DNA from 4 places in the Streptosporangium sp. G12 genome. Region 2 is predicted to be linked to each of the others. Evidence: riboswitches for the same ligand, from Rfam matches in the RefSeq annotation. Region 2 holds a riboswitch; each other region holds the start of a gene.
The links. Region 2 has a riboswitch for cyclic di-AMP ahead of ACVCAG_RS25410 (NlpC/P60 family protein). Riboswitches for the same ligand answer to the same signal wherever they lie in the genome.
Positions count from the first base shown of each region.

Region 1: linked by a shared signal. The riboswitch ahead of ACVCAG_RS20690 (hypothetical protein) and the one ahead of ACVCAG_RS25410 (NlpC/P60 family protein) in region 2 are both predicted to bind cyclic di-AMP.
Region 3: linked by a shared signal. The riboswitch ahead of ACVCAG_RS04055 (C40 family peptidase) and the one ahead of ACVCAG_RS25410 (NlpC/P60 family protein) in region 2 are both predicted to bind cyclic di-AMP.
Region 4: linked by a shared signal. The riboswitch ahead of ACVCAG_RS28480 (CHAP domain-containing protein) and the one ahead of ACVCAG_RS25410 (NlpC/P60 family protein) in region 2 are both predicted to bind cyclic di-AMP.

Region 1 covers NZ_JBRIQO010000013.1:83,754-89,021, forward strand. The annotation lists gene ACVCAG_RS20665 (DUF4032 domain-containing protein) at 1-156, shown strand, start outside; gene ACVCAG_RS20670 (roadblock/LC7 domain-containing protein) at 301-681, shown strand; gene ACVCAG_RS20675 (hypothetical protein) at 686-1,579, shown strand; gene ACVCAG_RS20680 (roadblock/LC7 domain-containing protein) at 1,632-2,018, shown strand; gene ACVCAG_RS20685 (hypothetical protein) at 2,031-2,402, shown strand; gene ACVCAG_RS20690 (hypothetical protein) at 2,540-3,367, opposite strand; cyclic di-AMP (ydaO/yuaA leader) riboswitch at 3,635-3,785, opposite strand; gene ACVCAG_RS20695 (DUF4253 domain-containing protein) at 4,151-5,023, opposite strand.
Region 2 covers NZ_JBRIQO010000017.1:82,458-87,725, reverse strand. The annotation lists gene lysX (bifunctional lysylphosphatidylglycerol synthetase/lysine--tRNA ligase LysX) at 1-954, shown strand, start outside; gene ACVCAG_RS25415 (LuxR C-terminal-related transcriptional regulator) at 2,074-2,274, shown strand; gene ACVCAG_RS25410 (NlpC/P60 family protein) at 2,393-3,442, opposite strand; cyclic di-AMP (ydaO/yuaA leader) riboswitch at 3,448-3,592, opposite strand; gene ACVCAG_RS25405 (amino-acid N-acetyltransferase) at 3,956-4,600, shown strand; gene ACVCAG_RS25400 (RDD family protein) at 4,829-5,268, shown strand, end outside.
Region 3 covers NZ_JBRIQO010000002.1:198,539-203,806, forward strand. The annotation lists gene ACVCAG_RS04045 (hypothetical protein) at 1-217, opposite strand, end outside; gene serA (phosphoglycerate dehydrogenase) at 513-2,102, shown strand; gene ACVCAG_RS04055 (C40 family peptidase) at 2,602-3,150, opposite strand; cyclic di-AMP (ydaO/yuaA leader) riboswitch at 3,198-3,430, opposite strand; gene ACVCAG_RS04060 (3-isopropylmalate dehydrogenase) at 3,571-4,617, shown strand; gene ACVCAG_RS04065 (branched-chain amino acid aminotransferase) at 4,791-5,268, shown strand, end outside.
Region 4 covers NZ_JBRIQO010000020.1:61,784-67,051, forward strand. The annotation lists gene ACVCAG_RS28475 (TetR/AcrR family transcriptional regulator C-terminal ligand-binding domain-containing protein) at 4-582, shown strand; cyclic di-AMP (ydaO/yuaA leader) riboswitch at 1,292-1,430, shown strand; gene ACVCAG_RS28480 (CHAP domain-containing protein) at 1,449-2,144, shown strand; gene ACVCAG_RS28485 (extracellular solute-binding protein) at 2,577-3,929, shown strand; gene ACVCAG_RS28490 (ABC transporter permease subunit) at 4,013-4,957, shown strand; gene ACVCAG_RS28495 (ABC transporter permease subunit) at 5,053-5,268, shown strand, end outside.

The DNA.
Region 1 (5,268 bases), on a different contig from region 2:
CAGTTCTTCCACGAGGTGCTCGACCACCGCTGGTACATGTCGGAGGAGGCCGGGAACGACGTCGGCCTGCCCGCCGCGGTGAATTCCTATGTGAAGAACATTCTTGTTTTCAAGCCGGACGAAAAGGCACTCATCACCGACGACCCAACGGGTTGATTTCCACCCAGGGTATGTAACTTCCTACTCGGTTGGAGAATCGTATGCCTTCTCCTATCAAAGCCCTAGCCAGGAAGTTCGGTTACCGAGAGGTGTCCCTACGCTGACCGGGCGACGCTTGAAGTCGCTGGCGAGGGAGAGCACGTGCTCGGAATCGAAGACTGCCTCACCGAGGTAATGGCCATCCCCGGTGCCCTGGACGCGATCCTCATCGATCAGACCAGCGGGACCGCGGTGGCCACCGGCGGCGCGAGCCGCCACGCCGACGTGGAGAGGTCGGCCGCGGGGCTGAGCGAGACCCTGCGCGCGACGCTCGACGGGCTCGCCCTCGCCTCGCCCGGCGGCACGGTCCGGATCAACGACATGATCATCACCACGGACGGCGGCCACCATTTGCTGCGGCCGCTGGAAACGCTTTTCGACGGCCCTCTGGTCATTTATGTCAGGCTCGATCTCGAACGCTCGAACCTGGCACTGGCCCGCCACCGTCTCCAGGCCCTTTCCGGCCGTCTGATATCGACGTGAAATCATGCCGAACGTCGAGAACATCCTCAGCGGGCTCGCCGGCGACCACGCCACCGGCTCCCTGCGACTCGGCAAGGCGGGGATCATCTACCTCACCGACGGTCGCGTGACCTATGCCGAGAGCGCGGCGGCCCCCCGGCTGGAGGACCTGCTGGGCGCCTGCCGCGGGATATCCGCCCACGCCGTACGGCAGGTCAGGCAGGCCGCCACCCGCCGGCCACCGGACGCGCGTACCCCCCAGCCGTCGGGGGGCGAGCAGCTGGTCGCGCGGGGCCTGCTCACCAGGGGGGAACTGGAGTTCTGCGTGCTGAGCGCGGTGCTCGACGCCGCGTACTTCCTGCTGCAGGCCACCGGGCACCGGCCCAGGTTCCGGCGGGGAGAGCGGCACTGGCTCGGACCGCAGTGGTACTTCGACGCGACCGGCCTGCTCCGGGAGTGCGAGCGAAGGAAGGCGCAGTTGGAACAGACCTGGCCGTCCGCGGAGCTGGACACGCTCCCGGTCGTCCCGCTGGGGCGCATCAGCGCCCAGCGGGTGGTGCTGAGCTCGCTCCAGTGGGAGGTGCTCGTCGGCGCCGACTCCACGGCGACCCCGGCCGACCTGGCGCGCAAGCTGGGCCGTCCCGCGTACTCGGTACTGCTCGCCGTACGGCAGCTCGCCTCGTCCGGGCTGCTCCGCCTCCCGGAGCCCGCTCCGGCAGAGGCCCCCGGGGCTCCCGGGGCTCCCGGGGCTCCCGAGGCGCCGGCGCCGCTGCCCAGGCGGACGAGGGGTGCCACGGAGATCCCGGCGGCCGGTACGGGTTCTCCGGAGACGTCGCAGTGGCTTCCCAGGGCGAACGGGGACCCGGCCGACGTCAGTCTGCTCATCCGGCTCAGGAACGCATTGGAGGCGATGACTTGAGCCCGGTCACATGCCGATAAGGCTGCGGACGCTGAAGCTGATCGGAAGGAGGATGCCGGTGGAACTGCGTGAGGAGATACGGCGCGAGATGGCGGCGCTGCGAGAACGCGTACCCGACGTGAACGGGAGCATCGCGTGCAGCGTCGACGGTCTGACGATAGCGAGCGACCTGGAGAGGGACACCGAGCAGACCGGGGCGCTCTCCTCCGCGGTGCTGGCCCTCAGCCGCCGGATGACGAGCATGGCCGGCAAGGGCACCTTCGAGGAGACGTTGATCTCCGGCACCAACGGCTACGCGGCGTTCTACGCCGCCGGACCCAAGATCGTCCTCACAGTCCTGGCGCGCCCGGGGACCAACCTCGGGCTGCTCCGGCTGGAGGGCCGCAAGACGGCGGCCAGACTGGCCGCCGCCGGTTCGCGCACATCGATACCCCAGTGATCGGAGACAGCAATGGGCAACATGGACATCTCGCTCAAGGAGATGATGGCGATCGACGGTGCCGTCGGCGCGGTCGTCGTCGACTACAACAGCGGGATGGCGCTGGGCGCGCTCGGCGGGTCCAAGGACCTCGACCTCCAGATCGCGGCCGCGGGTAACACCGAGGTCGTCAAGGCCAAGATGCGGACCATGGAGTCGCTCGGCCTCAAGGACGGCATCGAGGACATCCTCATCACGCTCGGCACGCAGTACCACGTGATCCGCCCGATCGCCGGCCGGAGCGGCAAAGGGCTGTTCCTCTACCTGGCTCTCGACCGGAACCGGGCCAACCTCGCGCTCGCGCGGCACACCCTGCGCGGCATCGAGGAGAAGCTCGAAGTCTGATCCTCCGGTGCGGTCCGCGCCCCGGGAGGCACGGACCGCACCGGAGTCCTCTCAGCGTCCTCCCGGAGTCCTCCCGGAGCCCTCCCGGAGCCCTTTCGGAGCGTTCCCGGAGGACTCCGGAGGGCGGCGGCTCCGGCTCAGCCCTTCCCCGCGCCGATCTCGGCGGCGCGGGCACCGGCGACGGCCACGCCGGCCGGGGCGTGCCAGGAGGCGGACTCGACCATGACCTTGGGCTTGCCGGTCCACGGCCGCACCGCGGCGCTCACCGGCTGGGTCTGCACGCCTATCCCCAGTTCCTGGGCCTTGGCGAAGACGACCGTCGGAGGCTTGGCCGGGCTGGTGTCCCTGCGGCTCCAGGCACCGGTGGAGAACGCGACGGGGTGGTTCTTTATCCCCGTACCGTCACCCCACTTGGTGACCACGTACTTGATGTCGATGTGGCCCATCCCGCCGTTGCCGTCCACGCCGAGCGTGCTGGCGTTGAACGTTCCACCGGTCAGGTCGGCGAAGGTCTTGGCGTCGATGTCGATCATGATGCCCTGGTTCGAGGGGGAACCGGGGCCGCGGTCGCCGACGAAGAACTTGGCCTTCTTGCCCTTGTAGATGAGGTAACCCTCGGTGAGCAGGGGCCAGCTCGGGCTGGCGATCATGCCCTTCTGCATCGGCCGGCCGCTGGCGGGCAGACCGGTGTCACCGGCCCGGCCGGAGGAGTCGTCCCAGAAGTAGGAGGCCGTGGTCGCGCCCTGGAGGAGGACGGACTCGGCGCTGGCCTTCGCCACCCCGACCTCGGGGTCGGCGGTGGCGGCGAAACAGGTGGATGCGGGCAGCGCCACCGCGACACCGGTGGCGGCGAGGACGCTCGCGCCGACCAGAGCGGCGGCGGCGAGGCGGCTTCCGCGGGGCTTGTTCTTCTGCCAGGTGAACTTGCTCAGGCCGTTCTTGTGCAAACCAAGGAAGGGGCGCATGGAGAAAAGGCTCTTTCGCGAGGGAACGGGGCAGCCACGTGCGACACACCGAAGGGGTGCACTGGCGGGGACGCGCTCGTCGGAAAAGGGGGCGTAGCCGGAATCTCAGGCAATCGCTACGCGGAGCACGATCTGGAAGGTGCCGCGATCAGGCGCGGCGAGAAGGTCCGGGGGGAACGGGGGATGTCGGCGGAAGGGGGGAAAAGTTCAGGTGGTCGGCACGGACAAGGGCTGCACCGACGTGGTAACGCGGTGATCCATGAGGGGATCTCCTCTCCATCTCGTCTACCGGGTTAGCTGACGGGTTCGGGCGGTGGAGTTGCCCTACCGCCGCGTGGTCGCGGCGGATTCACCCCGGAAAAGTGGTTCCCCGGCTCCGGGGCCCCTGCGGGCCCTCGGGATTCGACGTCGGCCGGCCGCTCCCTCTTGTGAAGGGCAGGTCGCCTACCGATGACTGTGGACACTACCCACCAAAACCGGACAAAGCAAAGCAAACACCATGAAAACCCCAGAAGATCTACCTACAAGCTTCAAGGAAGCCTCATCGATCGCCCCGTCAGGCCAACACCCGTCCTACCAGCACGGATGTCTCCCCCATCTCGGTGTCCAGCCCCGAAACCCCGTCCCGGGCCCCGTTCCAGGGCCCCGCGCCCGGAGATCCACGCGGCGGAACGCCGCCTCGCGAGCCCTCCCCAGGCCGGCCGATCCCTTTCCGTAAAGGTTCACTCAAGGGGAGCCCGCCCCGCGGGTCGTCCCCGGCCGACCGGTCCCGCCCGGCCCCGCTCAGTCCCACCAGAACGACCAGGCGTTCCTGCCCTTGATCTGCTCGGCGTAGTCGATGAGGTTCCCCGCCCCCTGGATGATGCTGTCGGGACAGAACGTCCAGTGCTCCGCGGCGACGTGCAGGGCGTGCTCGGAGGTGGTCGGGGGCGCGGCGACGCTGAGGTCGAGGGTGTTGAAACCCATGCCGACCACCCGCACCCCGAACCTGTCCTCCCAGCTGCGCACGACGGCCGCGAGCGGGACCATCCACTCGTTGTGGTTGAGGGCGCCCTGCCAGCCCATGACGGCGAGGGCGTCGGCCCCGCGCTCGACCGCGACGAGCCCGAGCGGGGTCCTGCGCTCGGCCACCAGCCCGGCGTACCAGTCGGCGACCACGCCGGGGTCTGCGGCGAGCCTGCCCGGGGGGGCCGGGCCGGGGCACTCGGGTCCGAAGGGCTCGAGCAGTTCGAGCTGGTCGAGGTTGGCCTTGGCGATCCAGTCGGACCACACCTCGGCCATGAACGCGGCGGCGTGGTAGTTGTCGATCTGACCGGCCGTGTCCGGGGCGATCTGGCCGGCCGACCAGGGCTGGACGGAGTCCTCCAGCAGCACCGGCCACAGGCCCGACCGCTCGTGCTGGGCCCTCAGCCGCGCCCAGTACTCGCCGGAGACCGCCACCTCGCTGAGCCAGAACGCCGGACGGCGACGGACGGCGAGCTGGGCGTAACCGGGGTCGGGCCACACCACGTCCCCCGGCGGCAGCTCCACCGAGAGCCTCCTGCCCCTGCCCCCGCCGGTCCCGTCGCCGCCCTCGCTCCCGTCGGCTCCGTCGGCTCCATCGGCGAACAGCTGGCCCAGAACTGGCGGAAGTCGCTCACTCTCACAATCGCTCATCTCTACCGATCCGATCCTGACCACGGACCAATTTTGGCCTGTCAACCATCCCGAGGGACAGTTCTGCCCTGGTCCAGGCAAAAATTATCGGTAGTGGGGAGAAACGGAACCGGGTGGGTGCCCGTCCTCCACCGTCCGTCCGGCCGGCCAGGCGCGGTTTGTTGTGCAGTGCAGAACGTTGTGCTGCAAAGTGGCCGCAGGGCGGGGTACTCGCCTACCTTGACCAGGTATTCGATTGCCGGATC
Region 2 (5,268 bases):
AGCGCCGTGGTCCGGGCCGTCCGCGACTTCTGGCACGAGGAGGGTTACCTGGAGGTCGAGACGCCGATGCTCCAGCCGATCCACGGCGGAGCCACGGCCAGGCCCTTCAAGACCCACATCAACGCGTACGACATGGAGCTCTACCTCCGCATCGCGATCGAGCTCTACCTCAAGCGGCTGGTGGTCGGCGGCCTGGAGAAGGTCTTCGAGATCAACCGCAACTTCCGCAACGAGGGCGCGGACTCCACCCACAACCCCGAGTTCACGATGCTGGAGGCGTACGGCACGTATCTCGACTACAACGACATCGCCGACCTGACCCAGCGGATGATCCAGAGGGCCGTGCTGGCCGCCCTCGGCCACTCCGTGGTCGTCCACCAGGGTCAGGAGATCGACCTCGGTCTGGCGAAGTGGCCGCGGATCACCCTGTACGGGTCGGTCTCCGAGGCGCTGGGCGAGGAGGTCACCACCGAGACGCCCCTGGAGCACGTCCGCAAGCTCGCGGACGCGCGGGAGATCCACTGGGACGCCAAGTGGGGTCAGGGCAAGCTCGTCCAGGAGATCTTCGAGGCCCTCGTCGAGCACACGCTCGTCCAGCCCACGTTCGTCATGGACTACCCGCTGGAGACCTCCCCGCTGGCCCGCACCCACCGGGACAACCCGCTCCTCACCGAGAAGTGGGACCTGATCGGCTTCGGCACCGAGCTGGGCACCGGCTACTCGGAACTGGTCGACCCGGTCGAGCAGCGCCGCCGCCTCACGGAGCAGTCCCTGCTCGCCGCGGGCGGCGACGTCGAGGCCATGCAGCTTGACGAGGACTTCCTCACGGCCCTGGAATATGCGATGCCGCCCACCGGCGGCATGGGGCTCGGCATCGACCGCCTCGTCATGGCCTTCACCGGAAAGAACATCCGCGAGACCATCCTGTTCCCGCTGGTGAAGCCGACCGGCTGAACCCGGCGGCGGCGGGTGAGGACGTTCTCCCCGTACGGTGCACCGGGCCGGGCACCGCGGCCCGGTGCCACCGCCACGAGGGGCGGTGTCGCCTCCTGACGCCGGCGAGCGGCGACGGAGGATTCCCGGGCGGGGGCGGCGGGTTCCCGGCCGTGCGCGCGCCGGGGACGAGGCCGGACGGCGGCCCCGGTCACCGCTCGGGACAGGGGCGGGATCCGGCCGGGATCGCGTGGGACGTCGGGCTCGGAGAGCGCCCGAGAGCCTGGTCGGCCGCGCCGGGCGGCACCGTCACCGTCCCCTCCGCCGACCGGCGTCCCAGGCCGCCCCGCGCCGGTGGACGCGAGCCGGAGCATGAGCCGCGCGGCCGGGTCGCGGTGGAGCGGTTCCCCGATCGTCTCCGGGCCGTTTTCCGTGCGAGCGCCCCGAGGCGCCGGAGCCGAGCGCCCTCACGGAGCTTCACGGATCAGGATGTTCCCCTGCGGGGGCGGCCGAGGCCCCGGGAGAACCCGGCCGGTGGGAAACGGCCGTCGGGCCCATGGTCCCACGCAATATCGGACGCATTTCCGTATGGTGCAGAAATCCATTTCCAGTAGGTCCAATATCGCCCGGATGTTCCGTCGTCGCCACGTGGCACTTCGCGAATGCCGCAAGGCTCCGCTCTTGACCCTCATATTTCCGCGTTATCCGTGGTGTGCCGTCAAGGTGATGAGGACATGGCCGTCGGGAAGAGATCAATTTTTTCCGAGAAATGCGGACGGGCCGGATCCCCGGGGCGACGGCTTCGGGGTGCCCGGCGGGGCGGCGGTTCCGGCGAAATCTTGTTCTGCCAGGACCTCGGTCGCCGCAGCCAGGGATGCCTGCCGGCTCGTGCCTGGGCTCGATCATGACATAGCCGCAAAGGCACTGACATATCATGAGTACTTCACGTAGCGCCTGCTATGTCAATACTGGACGCACGCTATGAAGAGTGGAACTTGACGACCTTTGAACAAGGCGTTTACCGTTCCTGGCGGACGGTATTCATTTCCGGCGTCTCGCACCCGGTTTCCAGAGTGGGGGGAGTGACTCTTGATGGCATATCCAGAAGTGGATTCACGCCATGGCGACAGCCCCCTGGGCATGAGCGATATCGGTCTCAGCGACGACGACCTCGTGCTGCTGGCCGAGCTCGCCAAGGGTGTCACGGTCGATCGGGTGGGGCGTCGCCTCGACATCAGCGGCCGGACGGTCAGGCGCAGGCTCAGGGGCATCTGCGACCGCATCGGCGTCGCCACGGCGATCGAGGCCGTGGCCTGGGCGGCCCGCCGCCGCCTGATCTGACGCACCGCCGCGTGTCCGGCAGGTCGGGCCGGACACGCGTGCGGCCCGGAACCGGCTCGGCCTGTGCGCGGCCCCGGACCCGGTTCGGCCGTGCGCGGCCCCGGTCGTCGACGCCCGTTCAGGCGGCGATGCGGACGCCTCCGACGAAGGGCCGGTTGTCGATCGTGGTGATGTGGACGACGTCACCCGTCTGGGGGGCGTGGACCATCAGGCCCGCGCCGATGTAGATCCCGACGTGGTGCAGGTCGCTGTAGAAGAAGACCAGGTCGCCGGGGCGCAGCTCTTTCCTGGAGACGTGGGTGCCCGCGGTCCACTGGTCGCCGGTGTAGTGCGGCAGGCTGATGCCGACCTTCTGGTAGGCCCACATGACCAGGCCGGAGCAGTCGAAGGAGTTGGGTCCCTCGGCGCCCCAGACGTACGGCTTCAGCTGCTGGGTGAGCGCCCAGCGAGTGGCCTCCGCGGCCTTGCCGCTGCCGACGATGGGCACGTTCGTCTTCACCCGGGCGCCCCTGTTGCTGACGGCCCTGGTGCGCACCTCGCTGAACAGGTCGCTCTCGACCCGGTCGACCAACCGTTCGATCTTGGTCCGGTTGCCGTCGATCTCCGCCAGAAGTTTCTTGACCTCCGCCGTCCTGGCCTTGGCGCTGGCCTGGGCCCGCTCGGCGGCCTCGATCGCCCGGCTCACCTGGGCGACCTCCTCGCTCTGCTGCTGCTGGAGCGCGTAGTTGGTGGTGGCCTGGTCGAGGAAGGTGTCGGGGTCGGTGGCCTGCGTGAAGGCGAGCCCGGAGTTCAGGCCGCCCGACATGTAGGTGCTCTGTGCCAGCAGGGTGGCCTTGGTGCGACGGGCCGCCAGCTCGGACTCGCTCGACGCGAGGGTCTTCCTGGCGCTCTCGGCGGCCCGCTGGGCCTGCTTGAGCTTGACCCGCTCGCCGTTGTAGCGCTCCGCGAGGACGCCGATCTCCTGGTGCAGCTTCTCGGCCTGCTTGGCCAGCTGCTGGAGGCTGGGCTCGGGGTCCGCGGTGGCCGCCACCAGCGGGGTGCCGAGGGTCAGGGTGGCGAATGCCAGGCCGACGACCGCCATGCGACGGCGCAGCCCTCGCGGCGCGCGTTCTCCGCAGCGGGTCTCGTGGCCCGTGTGCTTTCCTCCGCGGTCGCGCGTGCGCTTCACCAACGGGCTCCTCTCTCGGCCGCCTACCGGGTTAGCTGACGGGTTCGGGCCGGAGGCAGCCCTACCGGGTGCGCCGGTGGCACTCGGATTCACCCCGGAGGACGTGGTGGGTCCCCGGTTCCCCTGTGAGGGATTCGGCGGGTCAGGCTTTTTACGTCTCTGACATCGAGCACGGAGATTAGTGCACCTGTGGTTCCTGCTCAACCAGAACTGCGAATTCAGTAGAGGTTTCGCAACTGAGGTGTCACGAAAAGATCACACCTCGAAATGATCAACATGGCCATTACGCTGCCTTTGCCTCCCGTGCGGCGGGTGTGGCGGAGGTCTTCCCAGGTCCGGGACCGTGCCAAAGGTGAGCTGTGGCACACGAGAGGTGCCGAACACCGAGAGTGGTAAAGCGATCGCCAAGGGTCATGTGCGGCCTGCGAGCTGAGAGTTAAGGATGAGCCGTAATTGAAGACACGTGAGGACGTACGCTGAACGGTCATGGAGCAGCTTGCTGAGCATTCTCCCGTGCCGGCCGTTCGCGCCTCCGGCGACGGGGAGCGGCGCGCCGAATCCGCGGGGGCGGAGCGGGGTTCGCCCGGGCCGGGGACGGGCCCCGAGGTACCCGAGGTCCCCGAGGTCGCGGTCCGCCGCGCCCGCACCCCGGACGTGCGGGCCATCAGGCGGCTCGTCGACACCTACGGCGGTGTCGGCCCGCGCCTGCTGGAGAAGGCCACCGTCACCCTGTACGAGGACGTCCAGGAGTTCTGGGTCGCCACCGACGGGGAGGGGGAGGTGATCGGCTGCGGGGCCCTCCACGTCCTCTGGGAGGATCTGGCCGAGATCCGCACCGTCGCCGTCGATCCGACCCGCAGGGGGATGGGAATCGGCCACCGGATCGTCTCCGCGCTCATTCGCACGGCCGCCGAGCTGGGCCTGCGCAGGGTCTTCTGCCTGACCTTCGAGGTCGACTTCTTCGCCCGGCACGGATTCCGGGAAATCCAGGGCACGCCCGTCGCCCCGGAGGTCTACGCCGAACTTCTCGCCTCCTATGACGAGGGTGTGGCGGAGTTCCTCGATCTGGAACACGTCAAGCCCAACACCTTGGGAAACACCCGGATGCTGTTGCACCTGACACGTGAGCCCGACTCTGGTGACTTTGGAGCTGACTGATCGGAAAGGTGACTGTTGATACCTATGTCGATACCTTGTGCAGCAGCATGCATGTGCGTCTGACATTTGCCACATGCGCAGTCTAAGTGAGGTGACGCGGTGAGCACCGGACAGCCGCCGTATCCACAGGATGATCCCGACCGCGATCGCACACCGTCGGGACAGCCGGATTACGGACAGCACAACGCGGGGCGGGTTCCTGGCGAACTCGACCCCGACGTGACAGTCGTGGGGTATCGGTCGGAGGCCTCACAGCCGAACACCGGCCCAGGGCAGAGCCAGCCCGGATACGGCCAGCAGGGCTACGGGCAGCAGGGGTACGGCCAGCAGCAGGGCTACGGCCAGCAGCCCGACTACGGGCAGCAGGGCTACGGCCAGCAGCAGGGGTACGGCCAGCAGGGCGGGACCGGTGCGTACGGGCAGCAGCCCGCGTACGGGCAGCAGCAGCCCCAGCCCGGTTACGGCCAGCAGCCCGACTACGGGCAGCAGCAGTACGGCCAGCAGGGCGGGACCGGCGCGTACGGGCAGCAGCCCGACTACGGGCAGCAGCAGCCCCAGCCCGGTTACGGCCAGCAGCCCGACTACGGGCAGCAGCAGTACGGCCAGCAGGGCGGGACCGGCGCGTACGGGCAGCAGCCCGACTACGGGCAGCAGCAGCCCCAGCCCGG
Region 3 (5,268 bases), on a different contig from region 2:
ACGCCGACAGCGAGTGGCTGCCACGGTGCCGCGCGTAGGTGTCCGCCGAGGTGTAACCGAGCAGGACACGATCACCGGCCTGGGTCGTGCCGAGCACGACGGAGCGGTCGGGTCGCACGGCAACCAGGAGTCCCCATTCGGCCAGCGCCGCAAGCAGCCGGTGCGGGTCGCCGTGCTGCGCGAGCACGTTGCCGAGAGCGGGGTTCCCGATGCTCATATGAGGAACGATAGGTAGTGGACCACGGCTTATCAGGGTAATCGCGAAGTTTTCCTGGGATCAATACCAACTTGAATTTTGGGTGCATGAGATCTGTCAAGGACGGGTAACCGCCTCATGGGTCGCGGAGCCCTCTCGCGTCCCGCGAGCCTCCCAGGGCTTCCGGAAGGCCTCGGAAGGCGCCCGGGACGGCGTGGGGCGTCTCGGATCGCGGGACACTCGTGAACGCGTTCACAAGCGCCGATAGACTACGTGAGGTCCGTGCACCCCTCACCGCCTAGTAAGGATCCAGCCTGTGAACAAGCCCGTCGTACTGGTCGCTGAGGAACTTTCCGAGGCCGGTCTCGCGGTTCTGGGCGCGGACTTCGAAGTCCGCCACACCGACGGCGCCGACCGTGCCCAGTTCCTGCCCGCCCTCGCCGACGTGGACGCGCTCATCGTGCGCAGCGCCACGCAGGTCGACGCCGAGGCGATCGCCAACGCTCCCAGGCTCCGTGTCGTCGCCCGCGCCGGCGTCGGCCTGGACAACGTCGACGTGGAGGCGGCCACCAAGGCCGGAGTCATGGTCGTCAACGCGCCCACCTCCAACATCACCAGCGCCGCCGAGCACACCGTCGCCCTCATCCTCGCCTCCGCCCGCAACGTCGCCCAGGCGCACTCCGCGCTCAAGGGCGGCGAGTGGAAGCGCTCGAAGTACACCGGCGTGGAGCTCGACGAGAAGGTCGTCGCGATCCTCGGCCTCGGCAAGATCGGCCAGCTGGTCGCGCAGCGCCTCCAGCCGTTCGGCGTCGAGCTGATCGCCTACGACCCCTACCTGCAGCCGGCCCGCGCCGCGCAGATGGGCGTCCGGCTGGTCTCGCTGGAGGAGGCGCTGAGTGAGGCCGACTTCATCACCGTGCACCTGCCCAAGTCCAAGGAGACCATCGGTCTCATCGGTGACAGGGAGCTCCACACGGTCAAGCCGAACGTCCGCCTCATCAACGTCGCCCGCGGCGGCATCATCGACGAGAACGCCCTCTACTCCGCGATCAAGGAGGGCCGCGTCGCCGGCGCCGGCATCGACGTGTTCCCGAAGGAGCCGGTCACCGACAGCCCGCTCTTCGAGCTCGACCAGGTCGTCGTCACCCCGCACCTGGGCGCCTCCACCCACGAGGCCCAGGAGAAGGCCGGCACCCAGGTCGCGCGCAGCGTGAAGCTCGCGCTCGCCGGGGAGTTCGTGCCGGACGCGGTCAACGTCCAGGGCGGCGCCGTCGCCGAGGACGTCAAGCCGGGCCTGCCGCTGGCCGAGAAGCTCGGCCGGGTGTTCACCGCCCTCGCGGGCGAGGTCGCCACCAAGCTCGACGTCGAGGTGCGCGGTGAGATCGCCTCCCACGACGTCCGGGTACTGGAGCTGGCCGCGCTCAAGGGCGTCTTCACCGACGTGGTCGAGGACTCGGTCACCTACGTCAACGCCCCCCTGCTGGCCAAGGACCGCGGCGTGTCGGTCGAGCTGATCACCAGCTCCGACAGCCCCGACTGGCGCAACGTCGTGACGGTCCGGGGCGTCCTCGCCGACGGCCGCGCGGTCTCGGTCTCCGGCACCCTGGCCGGGCCGAGGCAGATCACGAAGATCGTCGAGGTCAACGGCTACCAGATGGAGATCGAGCCGACCGACCACCTGTCGTTCTTCACCTACACCGACCGCCCCGGCATCGTCGGCGTGGTCGGCCGCATTCTCGGCGACCACTCGATCAACATCGCCTCGATGCAGGTGGCCCGTGACGCCAAGGGCGGCAAGGCGCTCATCGCGCTCACCGTCGACACCGCCATCCCGGCCGAGGTGATCGACCAGATCGGTTCGGAGATCGGCGCCGACAGCGGTCGCTCGGTCGACCTGGCCGACTAGCCGTACCGCCGACGTGGCCGCCGCCCCGGGGACCGGGGCGGCGGCCACGTCTCGTCTCAGCATGTGAGAAGTGCGTACGCCGGGCGAGACGGTTTTCCCGCGGACGGGTAACCTGGAGTCAAATGCGCCAGGTTCTCGTAATTCCTACCTGCCGCGGCGAGGCCTGACAGGGGCAGGCCGGCGACTCGCCGCGGTGTCGTGGCGCATGCCGGCCCCAAGCCCCCGCCGCCGGTCCGTGATCCGGACCCGCGACATCAGGCCTGGTCGGAGTCCCGACCGGAGTCTCGACCACCTTCCTTGCCGGCATGCGACCGAGACGAGATTCGCCATGTACGACATGTATCCCTGGAACCGTCCCGAGGAGACCGAGGACGAGGCCATCGACGCGCTCCAGACCGCTCTGGACCGCAGGGACAACGGCGGTGCTCCCACCCGCTGAACCCGTTCTCTCCACCGCCGGGGTCTCCACGGCCTCCCAGCGGTGATCCGCCGGCGTGTCTCATCCGTCGGTCACGGCTTCGGTCGCGAGCTCGACCCGCTTGGCCAGCTGAACCCCCTGCGGGTCGGGACGCACCGCGCCGACGAAGGATTCGCGACGCCAGGAGTCGAGTTTCTCCTCCTTGACCACGTCGCCGGTCCGCGGGGCGTGAACCATGTAGCCGGGCTTTGTGATCATGCCGACGTGGCCGAGGCCACTGAAGAAGGCCAGGTCACCGGGCTTGAGATTCTCCCAGGTGATCTTTTTGGAGAAGGCGGCGTACTGGTCGTTGGTGACGCGGGGGAGCTTGATCCCGGCTGCGCCGTAGGCGCGGAGCACCAGGCCGGAGCAGTCGAAGCCGCCGTTGCCGGTGCCGCCCCAGACGTAGGGCGTTCCGCGCTTGGACATGGCCCACTTCACGGCTTTCTGCCAGGCGGGCTTGACGGCCGTGGCCTTCAGCGCGTCCTTCAGCGCGGGGGTGTTGAGCGCGGCGGGCCCGGGGGCGGGGGGCGGTGATGCGGCCAGGGCGGCGGTCGAGGTCGCGCACACCGCGGCGCCGGCGACGATCATGGAGGCGGAGATGGACAGGACACGGGGGAGAACTGTGCCGGACAGGGTGATTCCTTCCATAAGGCCGGCCGGGTGAGCTGTCGGGCTCGGGCGTGGAGGCCGCCCTACGGCGCGAGAACGCGCTGATTCGCCCCAAGGAATCCACCTGATGACGGCCGGGAACGCGCTCCGGGGGAGGAGCGGGGTGCCCGGGGTCCGGTAGATCCCGTAAAGAGTGGTTCCCCGGCTCCGTGCGGGCCCGGTAAGGGGATGGCCCGTACGGATTAGGCATTGACGTGAATGGGAGGACCATAACGAAACCTCTCGAAACGGTCAATACCAAGCAAAGATGGACAAAACGATCAGAGGCCTCGTCGGGCGGATGTGTCCGGAGGATGAGACCGGTGTTCGATCACCGAGACGGACCGGTAAGGTGCCTGCATGGATTCGCGTAACATTCGCCTGGCGGTCATCCCCGGGGACGGAATCGGAGTCGAGGTCGTCACCGAGGGGCTGAAGGTCCTCGAAGCGGTCGGCACGAAGGTGGAGACCACCACCTACGACCTCGGTGCCAAGCGCTACCACGAGACCGGCGAGACCCTGCCCGATCCGGTCCTCGACGAACTGCGCGGATACGACGCGATCCTGCTCGGCGCGGTCGGCGACCCCAGCGTGCCCCCGGGCGTCCTGGAGCGCGACCTGCTGCTCAAGCTCCGCTTCCAGCTCGACCACTACGTGAACCTCCGCCCGGTCAAGCTCTTCCCCGGCGTCGAGACGCCGCTGGGCAAGGCCCGTCCCGAGGACATCGACATGGTCGTCGTCCGCGAGGGCACCGAGGGCCCGTACGCCGGTGCGGGCGGCGTCATGCGCCGGGGCACGCCGCACGAGATCGCCACCCAGGAGTCGCTGAACACCGCCCACGGCGTCGAGCGCGTCGTGCGCTACGCCTTCGACAAGGCGCTGGGCCGCCCCCGCAGGAAGCTGACGCTGGTCCACAAGACCAACGTGCTCACCTACGCCGGCGACCTCTGGGCCCGCACCTTCGACCGTGTCGGCCTGGAGTATCCCGACGTCCAGACCGACTACTGTCACGTCGACGCGGCCTCGATGTTCTTCGTCAGCCAGCCGGAGCGCTTCGACGTGATCGTCACCGACAACCTCTTCGGCGACATCCTCACCGACATCGGCGCGGCGATCGCCGGTGGCATCGGCCTGGCGGCCAGCGGCAACGTCAACCCCGACCGCACCGCGCCGAGCATGTTCGAGCCGGTCCACGGCAGCGCCCCCGACATCGCGGGCCAGGGCAAGGCCGACCCGACCGCCACGATCCTGTCGGTCGCCATGCTCCTCGACCACCTGGGCATGGCCGCCGAGGCCGCCAGGGTCGAGCGGGCCGTCGCCGACGACCTGGCCGAGCGGCCGGCCGGCCGGGCCGGCCGGACCACCCACGAGATCGGCGACGACATCACCGCCCGAGTAGCCGGCTGAGGAAGCCGCCCTCCTCGACCCCGACGCGCCTGGCGGCTCACCCGAGCCGCCAGGTGCGTTTTTGTTTCTCCAGCACTGCCGGTTTTCGGCATAGATGGAGTAGTTTCCCGTTACCCGGTCCGACGCAGAATGGACCCAAGGGTAAGCCAGACACCAAGAGAAGGATCCGTGCGATGACCACCGCTCAGAAGCTCAGCTTCGACGTGCAGCTCTCCGACCACGCTCGCACCGCGGCAGAGCGCGAGCAGGTACTGGCGAGCCCGGGGTTCGGTCAGGTCTTCACCGACCACATGATCTCGATCGACTACACCGAGGGACGGGGCTGGCACGACGCCAGGCTCATGCCGTACGGCCCGCTCACCCTCGACCCCGCGACGTCGGTCTTCCACTACGCGCAGGAGCTTTTCGAGGGGCTCAAGGCCTACCGCCAGGAGAACGGCACGATCGTGACCTTCCGGCCCGAGGCCAACGCCGCGCGCTTCAACACCTCCGCGGCGCGGATGGCCATGCCCGAGCTGCCCGAGGAGACGTTCGTCGAGTCGCTGGAGCTGCTCGTGCAGACCGACCGCGAGTGGGTGCCGACCACGCCGGGACACAGCCTCTACCTGCGTCCTTTCATGATCGCGACGCAGCCGGCGCTCGGAGTCAACT
Region 4 (5,268 bases), on a different contig from region 2:
ACCTTGCGTCTCGATCCCGCGCGGGAACGGGCGATCCTCGACGCGACTCTGGACCTGCTGTCCGAGGTCGGATACGACCGGATGTCCGTCGACCAGATCGCCAGGCGGGCCAGCGCCAGCAAGGCCACGATCTACCGTCGCTGGCAGGACAAGGAGGCGCTGGTCGTGGACCTGATCTGCAACCACCTTGAGATCGAGGTCGCGCCGCCGCCCGACACCGGGACGATGCGCGGGGATCTGATCGAGGTCGTGGACGGGTTCTGCCGGATCCTGGAGCGGAAGCACGCGATGATCTTCGGCTTGTTCCCCGCGCTCCTCACCTCCCCCGACCTGGCCGCCGCCCTGCGCGACAACGTGCCCCGTGCCGACATCACGGGCACCACCCCGCTGCTCGACCGCGCCAGGGAGCGCGGCGAGCTCCCGGGGCCGGTGGACGCGGTCGAGCTCAGGAAGGTCACCGAGGCGCTGGTGTGGTACCGGCTGTTCTTCACCGGAAAGCCGCTGGACCGGGAGTTCGTCGAGGAGACGGTCGACCGCTTCCTGCTTCCGCTGTTTCGCGCGTGGTCCGGCTCGGCGACCTGACCCCGGCGGGCGGCCCGCACCTCCCGGGAACGCGCTCCCCCGTCCCGCACGCCTTTACCTCCGCGGACGGCGAGGCCTCCTGGAAAGCGTGTTCCTTTACCTCTTATCTTTACCTTCGCGGGCGTCGGGCCCCTCCGAGCGCACGTTTCTTTACCCTTCGGGCGGCCAGGCCCGCCGACGGCCGGATCGCACCCATGCCCCATCGCTCTGAGCTGCGGAAACCTCGTCAGGCGCGGGTCGCGGACCTCCGGCTCCCGCGCGCCCTCTCCTGACCTTCCATGGGAGAACCCCTACCATCCGAATACTTTTTACTATCGAATGCCTGTTCGGAAACATAAGGACACGCCACCTTGGACCAGGGGGTTCGCCCGCACGTCATAGCACCCCCCGGCCGACGGCTCGCAGGCGGGTCCGGAAAACCGGGATCGCCGTGGGGGCAGGGGATCCCGGCCTCGGCGGGGCGTTCCCCCGGCCGCCGGAAGGAGACGCGGCCGGCGCGGCCTCACCCCGCTCCCGGGCCGGGCGGCACCCCGCAACACCGATCCGATTCGGACGTATTCCCAAGTCAGGGCAATATGTCCTACTTGTAATCGTCTGTCCGTCTGGCGTACCTTCGTCCTATTCATGGCGATTGCCTAGATCTATCCAGGTCTATGCATTGCCGTCACATTGCCCGACCGTGTCCCACCTGACGGAGACCTTCCGCCGGTGAGCACGGCCGCCGAATCCGCGAGGTCTGCGGAACCGGGGAACCACGTTCCTGGGGTGAATCAGCGCACCTGTGCGCCGTAGGGCACTTCCCAGCCCGAACCCGTCAGCTAACCCGGTAGGCGGAATGGAAGCGAAGCAAGGAGTCGAACCCCCGTATGGCTAAGCATCGCCTCATCTCCACCCCCCGCGCGGCATGCGCCGTCCTGGGCGCCTGTATCGCCCTGACGACCGGCACCACCGGCGTCGCCCTGGCCGACGGCCACGGCGTCGTGAACGCTCCGCCCGTCGACACCAAGGCGCAGACGTCCAAGGCCGCCAAAACCCCGCTCCAGACCGTGGCCGAGAGGCTTCCCAAGGTCTCCGCGGCGAAGGTCCTGGACATCGCCTCCAAGCAGATCGGCATCCGCGAGAACGCCGAGGGCGGCGGGACCAAGTTCCACTCCTGGTACATGTCGAGCCCTCGCGCCAAGGAGACCCTCGCCCGCGACGGCGGCAACACCGTGTACGACTACGCCAACGCCCCCTGGTGCGCGATGTTCGTCTCCTGGGTCGGCGAGATGGCCGGCATCCGCCCCACGATGGGCTGGGACGCCTACACCGTAGCCCACGCCAAGTGGTTCAAGGACAACGGGCACTGGGGCACCATCCCCACCCCCGGCGCCGTCGTCTACTTCGACTGGGCCGGCGGCAAGAGCATCGACGGCATCGACCACGTCGGCTTCGTGAAGAAGGACAACGGGGACGGCACGATCACCACGATCGAGGGCAACACCGGCAACGGCGACGTCGAACAGCGCGTCCGGCCCGTCTCCCAGATCGTCGGCTACGGATACCCCGTCTACTCCGACTGACCCCGCGCCCGCCGCCCGCGCCCGCCTCCCCCGGCGGCGCGGGCGTCCCGGCCCCCCGCCGGTGAACGGCCGCCCGGTCCACCCGCTCCCGGGGGCGGCGCTCGTTCGAGCGCCGCCCCCGGGAGCGTTACGCGTCCCCCACCCCGCACGGACACGAAATGCCCCGACTGTATGCCCGTGAGATGGGAGCGCTCCCAATCACCCTGATGAGGTGTTTGTGCATATTCGATGCCGATAGTCCTGCCTAAAACGACCGGATGTAACGGTTGAGTTTCGGCATATTGACGTCTCGGTTGCCTATCGTCCACTCTTCGTGGGAGCGCTCCCAAAGCACATTGAGGAACGACCTCGTCGCGAGGACCGCGTTTGTCGGGGACCGGCCCGCGATGTCGCCTCCCAATGATTCGGGCGACCACCTGAGAGGGGTCCGTAATGTTGAACAACAAGCGGCACGGCAAGCTGGCCGCCGTCGCGGTCATGGCGGCCACCGCCCTGGCCATCACTTCGTGCAGTTCCAGCGAGCCGTCCGCGCCCGCCGCGGGCACCGGTTCCGCCGCCGCTCCGGCCGAGCCGGTGACCATCACCGTGCACACCTTCGGCGGCGGCGAGAACTTCGGCTACGACAAGGCCGTGGAGACGTGGAACGCGGCGCACCCGAACATCCAGGTCAAGTACCAGAACCTGACCGACCGGTTCGAGGACGTCTACCTCCCGCAGCTGCTCCAGCGCCTGCAGGCGGGCAGCGGCGCCGCCGACATCATCGCCCTGGACGAGGGCGCGATGGGTCTCATGAAGGCCCGCCCGCAGTTCTTCACCGACCTGGCCGAGTACGGGCTGGACAGCCGCAAGGCCGACTTCCCCGCAGCGAAGTGGGACAACGGCATCAACGCCGACAACAAGCTCTTCGCCCTGGGCACGGACATCGGCGGCATGACCATGTGCTACCGCAAGGACCTGTTCGAGAAGGCGGGCCTGCCCACCGACCGCGAGGAGGTCGGCAAGCTCTGGCCGGACTGGAACGCCTTCAAGGCGATCGGCGAGAAGTTCAAGGCCGCCAACCCCGGCAAGACCGACCCCAAGTTCCTCGACGGCCCCAACACGCTCTACAACGTGATCCTGTCGCAGGAGGCGCCGAAGAACGGCAACGTCGCCTACTTCGACAAGAACAACCAGCTCATCATCGAGACCAACCCGGCCATCAAGACCTCCTTCGACACGGTGAAGAGCTTCAGCGAGGCGGGCCTGACCGCCAAGCTCGCCTCGTTCACCCCGCCGTGGAACGCCGCGATCAAGAAGGGCGCCTTCGCGACCATGGGCTGCCCGGCCTGGATGCTCGGCGTGGTCTCCGGCGCGGCCGGTGACAGCAACAAGGGCAAGTGGGACGTCGCGGCCGTGCCCGGCGGCGCGGGCAACTGGGGCGGCTCCTACCTGGCGATCCCCAAGCAGAGCAAGCACCCCAAGGAGGCCGCCGAGGTCCTGAACTACCTCACCGGCAAGGAGGGCCACGTCATGGCCTTCCAGGAGGCCGCGGCCTTCCCGAGCTCCCTCCCCGCGCAGCAGGACCCGGCGGTCGCCGACCTGAAGAACCCGTTCTTCAACGACGCGCCGACCGGCAAGATCTTCGGCGACTCGGTCAAGGACCTCCTGCCCGTCTTCCTCGGTGAGAAGCACGCCCAGGTCAAGACCTCGGTGGAGAAGGTGCTCGAGGGCATGGACCAGGGCTCGGTCAAGTACGACCAGGCCTGGACCAAGTTCCTCGAGGCCGGCGTCAAGGCAGCGGGCTGATCCCCGTACCGACCCGCATCGGCCCGGCTGCGGCGATCCCGCAGCCGGGCCGGTCGCCTGCCCCCGCTGAAAGGCTCTGATCGATGACACTGCACGTCGGCTCCCCGGCCGGGCCCCGCGGACCGAGTCGGGGCAATGGGTGGGCCCGGTTCGACCTCCGGGCGACCCCCTACTTCCTCGTATCCCCTTATTTTCTGCTTTTCGCCATCTTCGGCATCTTCCCGCTCGGCTACACCCTCTGGGTCTCCCTGCACGAGTGGGAGCTCGCCGGGGACAAGACCCTCGTCGGCCTCGAGAACTACATCGAGCTGATCACTGACGAGGCCTTCTGGAACGCGGTCTTCAACACCCTCGGCATGTTCGTCATGTCGACGATCCCGCAGCTCGTGCTGGCCCTCCTGCTGGCCAACGCGCTCAACAAGCGCATCCGGGGACGGCTCTTCTTCCGCCTCGGCGTGCTCCTGCCGCTGATCACCTCCGTCGTCGCCGTCGCGGTGGTCTTCACCCAGCTGTACGGGCGCGACTACGGCATGATCAACTGGTTCCTGAGCTTCTTCGGGGTCGACGCGATCAACTGGCAGAACGAGAAGTGGTCCTCCTGGATCGCGATCTCAACCATGATCGACTGGCGCTGGACCGGCTACAACGCGATCATCCTGCTGGCCGCCATGCAGACCATCCCCAAGGACCTCTACGAGGCCGCCGCCATCGACGGCGCCACGCCCAGGCGGCAGTTCTGGCAGATCACCATCCCGATGCTGCGCCCGACGATCGTCTTCGTCGTGTTCATCTCCACCATCGGCGGCCTGACGCTGTTCACCGAGCCGGTCATGTTCGACGGCAACCCGACGATGAGCGGCGGCGCCACCGGCCAGTACCAGACCGTGGCGATGTTCATCGTCAAGGAGGCGTTCCGCGACTTCGACTTCGGCTACGCCGCGGCCGCCTCATGGCTGCTGTTCGCGTTGATCCTGATCGGGACACTCATCAACTACTCCTTCACCCGCCGTATCGGGGGTTCCAAGTGACGGTCACCCAGATCCGGCGACCGCCGGCGCAGCACGCCCGGCGGCGGCCTTCCGGCCCGTCGGCCGCACGGAACCGCATCTGGGACGCCGGCCCCATGACGAAGGTCGTGCTGGCCTTCGCCCTCGTGCTGTCGGCGTTCCCCATCTACTACATGTTCATCATGGCCACCCGGACCAACGAGGAGGCCATCGACGTACCGCCGCCGCTGCTCCCCGGCGGCCACCTCGGTGAGAACATCGCGCGGCTGCTGTCCACCGAGGACGCCTACTTCATGACCGGTCTGATCAACTCGGCCATCGTCTCGGTCACC